Regions from separate parts of the Saccharophagus degradans 2-40 genome, predicted to be linked through region 2. Evidence: predicted binding sites of a transcription regulator. Region 2 holds the regulator's gene; each other region holds the start of a gene.
What was found. Region 2 encodes PhoB, which activates phosphate uptake and scavenging genes when phosphate is short. Its sites were predicted from a motif close to TGTCATAAANNTGTAACA; they were not measured.

Region 1 (2,191 bases), 1.6 Mb from region 2:
AAGCTGGTGCGTTATTTGTCTGAGGCAAACGTGCTAATTCGCTCTATGGCAATGGCAAGGCGTAAAATCTTCGTATTCTTTATAACCGTGCTTGTACTATCAACCGTATTTGGTGCCTTAATGTTTGTGGTAGAGGGGCCGGAGCATGGGTTTACCAGTATTCCTAGAAGCATCTACTGGACGATTGTTACCATTACCACCGTGGGCTACGGTGATATAACGCCACAAACAACACTGGGGCAGGTTATCGCCTCGGCGGCTATGCTTACTGGCTATTCTATTCTTGCGGTACCCACGGGTATTCTTACAGCGGAATTGTTCCAAGAAATGACCCGCGAAAGACAGTTTGCGCGCTGCAATAGTTGTGAAAAGCTGGGCCATGAGCGCGATGCCAAACACTGCAAGCACTGTGGCAGTGTTTTGGAATCGATAGCCGATAAGCCCGAACCCATACCGCGCGGGCGGCTGTAGAGTGGGGCAGTGGTTTAGTCTGCCTCAGTAAGGGACAGCTCTTTTTGACGCGGGCGAGTGCCGTATAGTTTGGATTGACGCCGCGCTTGCTTCTCGATGTTTTTAGGGTGGTTTAACCAGTCTATTAGGTGAAAATTACCGTCATAATCTTCAGCAATGGCGGTACACGATTCCACCCAGTCTCCGGTATTTAAATAGCTAATACCTTCAATTGTTTTGTTCGCAGCTTGGTGTATGTGGCCACACACTACACCATCAAACCCCTGTCGTTTGGCGCCATGGGCTACTGCGACTTCGTAGTCGTGTATGTATTCTTTGGCGCGTTTTATATGCGTTTTTAAAAAGGCCGCGAATGACCAATACCCATAACCGTAGCGCGCGCGTATGCGGTTGGATAGACGGTTAATTTGCATCAGTATGTCGTAGCCCTTGTCGCCTATATATTTTAACGCTTTGCTGCAGCGGGTTACGCTTTCAAATTGGTCGCCATGAATAATTAGAAAGCGCTTATTTTGCGCGGTTACGTGGGTAAACCGATTATGCAGTTGTATGTTGTCGAATTGCATGTTGGCGTACTTGCGCAAGAATTCGTCATGGTTGCCCGTAATGTAGTAGATAGGGGTTCCATTTTTGGCGAGTTTTAAAATACGGCGAATCACTTTATTGAAGTGTTTGTGCCAAAAGACGCCAGAGCGCATTTTCCAGCCGTCAAAAATATCCCCCACTAAGTACAGCTGATCACAGGAGTAGTGCTTTAAAAAGTCGTTAAGTGCGTCAGCTTTGCAGTCTTTGGTGCCTAAATGTACATCGGAGATAAATAAAGTGCGGTATTTCAAGCTAAGTTCCTTGGCCGTCTTCTGCGTCGCGTAGGTGTCTAGGTACATGGTTACAAACCACTTAGATATTGAGTTGCTCTAGTGTTAGCTAGGCGTGTGACCGGTTTGTGACAGTTTGGTTAAAAGTTGGTGAAGCAGAAGCGGTAAATAACGCCAAATATTGGCGCCATAAGCTTTGATTTGGCAGCATCCATACTTAAGTCACCCAACGCGGTCGTTATCCTTGTCTATACTCCATTAAGCACATTAATAATGTACACATCGATTAGCTGGCAGGGCAGAAGATATGTCGCCTATGTTGGCTATTCGTTTTGCGCATCTGTTATCGCGGTCTGGTTCGGTCGCAACAATGTATTAACTATTGTGAGCGTTTATGGCGACTGTGTTTTCAAGCACAACAGGGGTGATTGGTCAGCTCCCCACTAACAAGCAAGCGAATGATAGCTCGGCAAAGGATAGTTATTTCGATCTGGCAGGGATTCTAGATGCCATGTCCGGGATGGTGTTCTTATTAGATCGCTGGGGTGTGATTCAGCTGGCAAATAGTCTCGCATTAAAATTGTGTAACGGTGAAAATCCCGTTGGCAAAAATGTGATGGAGCTTGATTGTGGCTGGCAAGATGCCAGTGCGTGCCAGCGCGATATTCTATACGTAGTTCGAAGCGGCTTAGCAAAGCGTGGCTCAGTTGAAAATATTTTTGTTGAAGGGCAAATGCGCTGTTACTGCGTTGATATTGCCCCCGCGAGTAAACATGCTCACTCCCCAGTAGGTGTTTTTCTTACGCTTACAGACATTACCCATCAAGAAGACAGTTTACGCGCGCTGCGCGATAGTGAATCGCGCCATAGGGCTTTCATCGCCAGTAGTGCAGATGCTATTTGGG
Region 2 (2,191 bases):
CAAAACTTATGCGCTTAGATAGGCCCATAGGTATTTATTTAGTGCTCTGGCCTACACTGTGGAGCCTGTGGATAGCCGCAGATGGTTTGCCCGATTGGGATGTGTTGGTTATTTTTGTGCTGGGTGTAGTGCTTATGCGGTCTGCAGGCTGTGTAATTAACGATTTTGCCGACCGCAAGATAGACGGCCATGTGCGTCGCACAGCAAACCGCCCCCTAGTTACTGGGTTAATAACCCCCAAACAAGCGGTGCTATTTTTTGTGGCATTGCTGGTTATTGCGTTTATTTTGGTGCTATTTACCAACCCACTTACCATAAAGCTTTCGTTCGGCGGGGCGCTACTAGCCTTTTGCTACCCCTTTATGAAACGCTACACCCAGTTGCCACAAATAGTGTTGGGTGCCGCTTTTGCGTGGTCTATTCCTATGGCCTTCGCCGCACAAACCAACCAGCTACCCGAAGCCATTTGGGTGCTATATACCGCTGTTGTACTGTGGACAGTGGCCTACGACACCTTCTACGCAATGGCAGACAGAGAAGACGATTTAAAAATTGGGGTGAAGTCCACCGCTATCCTATTTGGCGATCAAGATCGCATCATAACCGCCTGTTTGCAGCTAATGGCACTGGTGGCTATGGCCATGGCAGGGGAGCGCTTTGGGCTAGGCTTTAGCTTTAAGGTGTCTTTATTGGTTGCAGGTGGTCTTTTTGCCTATCAACAATATTTAATTCGCAACCGCGAACCGAACGCGTGTTTTCGTGCATTTTTGCATAACAATTGGGTAGGTTTAGTGGTTTTTCTCGGCATTTTGGTGGACAAGCTCATAACAAACTAAACACCAAAATAATGAAATAAGTGCTGTGGTGTGCTATTTGTCATAAAACGGAAACAAAACCTTTAAATAATCAACCTACATTCCGTACTTTGTACAGACGAGAGTCAGGTTAGCTGTAATGATTGAAAAGACGATTTTAGTAGTTGATGACGAGCCGCCAATTCGCGACATGTTACGTGTTGCACTGGAAATGGCAGAATATGCGGTATTGGAAGCCGGGGACGCACAACAAGCACACAGCTTAATTGTCGATAAAAAACCCGACCTCATTTTATTAGACTGGATGCTGCCAGGCACAAGCGGTATTGAATTGGCCCGCCGCCTTAAGCGCGACGAAGTTACCAGTGAAATTCCTATTATTATGCTTACCGCCAAAGGCGAAGAGGATAATAAAGTACAAGGCTTAGAGGTGGGTGCCGACGATTACATCACCAAGCCCTTCTCACCACGTGAGCTAGTAGCGCGCCTAAAGGCCGTATTGCGTCGCACCGACTCAATGGGCATTAGCGAGCCTATTCAAGTAGAAGGCCTGTGCCTAGACCCTATAAGCCACCGCGTAACCATTAGCGATATGCCTGTGCAAATGGGCCCTACAGAATACCGCCTACTAGAATTCTTTCTTACCCACCAAGAACGCGTTTACACCCGCAACCAATTGCTCGACCACGTGTGGGGCGGCAATGTGTATGTAGAAGAACGCACGGTAGATGTTCACATTAGACGCTTGCGCAAAGCATTATCCCTTGAAGGCCACGACCGTTTTATTCAAACTGTGCGTGGTGCGGGTTACCGCTTTTCTAATAAGGTCGCTCTAAAGGCCTAACATCAACTGATGTTCGACTCACATTAAGTGCTTTTATGATACGCAGAGGTTTTGCCGTAGAGCTGCGCTGGTTTGTACTGTCTATGGCAGCCGCAGCCATAGTTGGCGTAGCAGTAGGCTATTTTTTGGCAGTAATGTGCTTAGCACTGCTGCTGTACGTGTGCTGGTTGTTTTACAACATCACCCGCTTAGAAGCTTGGATAATTGCAGCACGCCGCAAAACCAACCCGCGCAACGAGCTATATGGCATTTTTGGTGAAATAGCCGAAGACGTAGTGCTGCTGCGCAAACGCTACCAAAAAGAAAAGCTGCGTTTACAAGCGGTGGTTAGCCGAGTACAAGATATGACCTCGGCACTAACCGACGGCGTGGTGCTACTAGATTCGCTTGGTAATATTGAATGGTGGAACGAAGCCGCCAAGCAAATGTTCGACCTGCGCGATGTAGATCACGGCCACAAATTAACCAACATTATTCGCCACCCGCGTTTCGTAAAATACTTCGAAAACGGCAAATACGGCGACCCACTTGA
Region 3 (2,191 bases), 840 kb from region 2:
AGACCGATGGCACCAATAAGCATTACCCACATAGGAATAGCTGCTTTGGCATGAATAGCGCCGCCTTGGAATGCGTCCACAATGGCAGCTAATGGGCCAACCGCGTTGGCTACGTCGTTCGCGCCGTGGGCGAAGCTCAATAGGCCTGCTGCGAATATAAGAGGAATAGTAAACAAGTTGTTCACGCTTTCGCGAGAGTTATCCATGCGCAGCGCTTGGCGAATAACGGTACGTCGGCTGAATAGATACACGACAACAGCGATAACGGCACCAATTAATACGGCTTGATATAGCTCGGCTTTCCAAAGCTTTTTTATGCCCTTAAGGATTAAGTAAACACTAAAGGCCCACGCCATTACACCTACTAGTACAGGCACGTAAGTTTTTGCGGCAGTAACTTTATCGTTGCGGTACATAATTAAGCGTTTGATGAGTGCCAAGGTGCCCGCAGCAATTACACCACCCATTACTGGCGAGATAACCCAGCTAGCTACAATGGCGCCCATAACCGGCCAGTTGGCAATGCTCATACCGCCTGCGGCCAATCCAGCACCGAGTACACCGCCAACAATTGAATGAGTAGTCGAAACGGGTGCGCCCATCCAAGTGGCAAAGTTAAGCCACAAAGCGCCGCCCAGCAGTGCCCCAGCCATTAACCATATATATTCACGTGTATCGGTGACCAAGCTTGGGTCGATAATGCCTTTCTTAATAGTAGACACAACATCGCCGCCGGCGATAATTGCCCCCGCCGCCTCACACACACCTGCAATACAGATAGCAGCAAACAAAGAAAGCGCGCCAGAACCAACAGCTGGCCCTACGTTGTTGGCTACGTCGTTGGCGCCAATGTTTAGCGCCATGTAGCCACCAGTAACCGCAGCAAATATAAGCAGGTAATTGCTCGCGCCTACTGTGCTAAGTACATACACAAAAACGGCAGCCAAAAAGGCAATACATACTCCGTAACGTATACCCCAATGAATATTTTCTAGGCCGGAAGGCTTAGTGGCTTGCATAGAGTGGTCCCCTAGTTGCAGATACACGCGTCCACGTGAAGGTGGCGCGCAAGTAGTTATATAAAAGTGGGCGTATTGTCATAAAAACATCATCAAATAGCCAGCCAAGTTCTAGAAATAATGCAATTAATCTTAGTTCATATTAAGGGGCGAAGTTTAAAGAGTGGTAATGCCGCTCAACTAGCGTTAAAGCGTGCCATTGAGTGAATAAATTTGTTCGCAAAGTGGGATTAACGGCGTTTTTAATGGTGGGGTGCTTGTGCCGAAAAGTTTACTGGCACGCGAAAGTGAATGAATTGGTACATGTGGGCTAATGCTTTAGCTGTATTGGAGGTTTTTTTAACTTATTGATTTTTATGGGGTATTTTCTTTTAAAGAGTGGTTTTAGGTGTATTTAGGGAATGGTTTAAGCACCTTGGCAAAATTTGCAGGGGGTATTTTTAATGTGAATTCTCCCGAACGCGTGCCACAAGCCGATTGACGCGCAAAATGCGGCGACGGTGACTAGCGCTATTGGCAATATGCGTTTAATCGTCGTGCTAGGTAGGGATCTCTCCACCCGTTTTAGGTTGCCTTCTCGATGATCTTCCTCGGCTCTCGTGTGTGTGGTGTAGTTGTAAAGGATTGGTTAGGTCCATTTTAGGTGCATACATCACTCTGCCAAATTGATGGGTGTCAATGAGGCGCAGTGACTGCTTTATGTAGTCGCTATCACGCAAGAGTAATTGTGCCCCTTGCCGGTTGGTCATTGCTAAAAGGCAAATGCTAAATGGTAAGGGGCTTCTTTTACAGCTTTGGCCGAGGGTTAACCTAAGGGTTAGTTACACGAATAAATAACAATAAGCGTGCTGCGGTCTAGGCATATATAAGCCCTAGCACCCAAAGCGCAAACAAACTAAGTGCGAAACCTAATTCCAATAACCTACAAAGGCTGAAAATAATGAAAAAACTAAAGCTTCTAGAACTTTCGCTGGTGGTGTTGGTAGCCCTAGGGCTAGCGAGCTGCGGCGGTTCTGACGACAAAAAAACGCCAGACCCAGTAGAAGAACCCGTGGGTGAACCAGAATCAGAGCCTGAATCAGAGCCAGAATCTGAACCCGAATCTGAGCCAGAACCAGAAAACGCATGGCAATTGCTGTGGGAAGATAATTTCGACAGCGAAATAAGCGCAT
Region 4 (2,191 bases), 200 kb from region 2:
TTCGGTTAAGCCAGTTTCTTTTAATAAAAAGTCGGTAAGTTCGCTAGGGCAGTTGTCGGCCACTTCTAAGCGTACGGCGGTACCAAAGCGGCGAGAGTGCAATTCACCGCGCAGGGCGCGGGCTAAATCGGCAATACCCTCTACGTCTACGTCGAGGTCGGCGTTGCGGGTTAAACGAAACTGGTAGCAGCCTTTTACTTCCATGCCGGGGAAGAGCTGGTCGGCGTGGGCGTGAATCATCGACGACAAGAAAATAAAGTTGTGGCCGGGGTTGCCCAAGTCTTCTGGCAATTTGATGATGCGTGGCAAGGTGCGCGGTGCAGGCACTATCGCGTAGTTTAAATCGCGGCCAAAGGCATCTTTACCTTCTAGCTCTACAATGAAGTTAAGACTTTTGTTTACTAATCGCGGGAAGGGGTGCGCAGGGTCTAAGCCTATGGGGCTAATAATGGGCAGTACTTCGGTTTCAATAAAGTTGTTTACCCACGCGCTTTGCTCATCAGACCATTCGCTGCGACGCAAAAAGCGAATATCTTCTTTTTCCAATGCAGGAAACAAGATGTTATTCAGTATTTCATACTGTTTTTCCACCGTTTCGTGGCAAATACGGCTAATTTCGCGCAGGGTTTCTTTGGGGTGTGCGCCGTCTAAGCCTGCGGTTTCACGCTCAAACTTAATACTTTGCATGAGGCCTGCAACGCGAATTTCAAAAAACTCATCGAGGTTTGAGCTAAAAATAAGCAGAAACTTTAGCCGCTCTAAAATGGGGTGGCTTTCGTCTAGCGCTTGCTCCAGTACACGTTGATTAAAAGCTAAGTGGCTGAGTTCGCGATTGATATAGTACGCGGGGTCATCCAAACTGATACTGGGTGCAGAATCATCTAATTCGGGTAGGTCGGAGTCTGCAGAGTTCATTTCAATCATAGTGTGTGTTACCAGCGGAGGAATGTCATAAAACCGTTATGGTATGTACGGAGTATGACAAGAAAAGTACGCAGAGGTCGGTAGTTTAAGAAACCATTCGGCTCAACGGGGTCCAAAACCCATTACGTTTTGCCTAAGTTTAATCTGCGCGGGCTAAATATTCACGTTTTTCAACATTATTAAGCAAAGGTTTGCATGACCCCTAAAAAAATTGGAGTGCTGTTAGTTGTTGCGCTGTGTGTATGCGCGTTCTTTTATTTTGATTTAGACCGCTATATTGCCGTGGGTTTAATGCGCGATTGGGTGGCGCAATCGCCGGTTATGGCATCCACCATTTTTGCCCTACTGTATTTTATGGTTGCCGCACTTAGCTTACCCGGTACTGGTGCCATGACGTTGCTGGCCGGTGCTGTGTTTGGGTTGTGGTGGGGCTTTTTATTGGTGAGCTTCGCCAGCACCATTGGTGCCACGGTTAATATGTTGGTATCGCGGCTTTTGCTGCGCGATTGGGTAACCCGTCGTTTTCGCACAAGCTTAGAACGCGTTAACGAAGGGGTAGAGCGCGAAGGCAGCTTTTATTTGTTTTCTATTCGCTTAATTCCCTTGGTGCCCTTTTTTGTTGTGAACCCCGTATTCGGTTTAACCAATATGCGCGCAACAACCTTTTATTGGGTAAGCCAAGTAGGCATGGTGCCGGGCACATTGCTGTATGTGAACGCGGGGGTAGCGTTAGGGGCGTTAGATTCCATTTCTATGGGGGCAATTTTCACCCCGCAAATTATAGGTTCTTTGGTTTTACTTGCTCTGTTTCCATGGGTGGCAAAAGCGATTGTGGAAGCGGTTAAACGCAAGCGCACCTTGGCTAAATATAAAAAGCCCAAGCACTTTGATGCCAATTTAATTGTGATTGGTGCTGGCAGTGGTGGTTTGGTGGCGGCTTATATTGCCGCGGCGGTTAAAGCAAAAGTGATATTGGTAGAAAAAGATTTAATGGGCGGCGACTGCTTAAATACCGGTTGTGTACCGAGCAAGGCACTTATTAAAGCCGCTAAAGTGGCCCATCAAACACGCAACGCGCAGCACTTGGGGATAAACGCCCAGCCAGAGATTGATTTTGCCAAGGTGATGCAACACGTAAAAGGCGCGGTTAAGCAAATAGAGCCGCACGACTCGGTGGAGCGCTACACCTCTTTGGGGGTAGATTGTGTGCAGGGTGAGGCCGAAATTATTTCGCCTTATGAAGTAAGGGTGAACGGCAAGGTGCTGG

Region 1: the regulator PhoB is predicted to act here: its motif matches at 1,403-1,420, upstream of SDE_RS13510 (UDP-2,3-diacylglucosamine diphosphatase).
Region 3: the regulator PhoB is predicted to act here: its motif matches at 1,096-1,113, upstream of SDE_RS16355 (inorganic phosphate transporter).
Region 4: the regulator PhoB is predicted to act here: its motif matches at 948-965, upstream of ppk1 (polyphosphate kinase 1).

Annotation. Positions count from the first base shown of each region.
Region 1 is NC_007912.1:3,273,268-3,275,458, reverse strand. It holds gene SDE_RS13515 (ion transporter) at 1-471, shown strand, start outside; gene SDE_RS13510 (UDP-2,3-diacylglucosamine diphosphatase) at 486-1,307, opposite strand; gene SDE_RS13505 (EAL domain-containing protein) at 1,681-2,191, shown strand, end outside.
Region 2 is NC_007912.1:4,837,046-4,839,236, forward strand. It holds gene ubiA (4-hydroxybenzoate octaprenyltransferase) at 1-836, shown strand, start outside; gene phoB (phosphate regulon transcriptional regulator PhoB) at 955-1,659, shown strand; gene phoR (phosphate regulon sensor histidine kinase PhoR) at 1,695-2,191, shown strand, end outside.
Region 3 is NC_007912.1:3,994,559-3,996,749, reverse strand. It holds gene SDE_RS16355 (inorganic phosphate transporter) at 1-1,019, opposite strand, end outside; gene SDE_RS22890 (glycoside hydrolase family 16 protein) at 1,960-2,191, shown strand, end outside.
Region 4 is NC_007912.1:4,632,592-4,634,782, reverse strand. It holds gene ppk1 (polyphosphate kinase 1) at 1-924, opposite strand, end outside; gene SDE_RS19080 (FAD-dependent oxidoreductase) at 1,120-2,191, shown strand, end outside.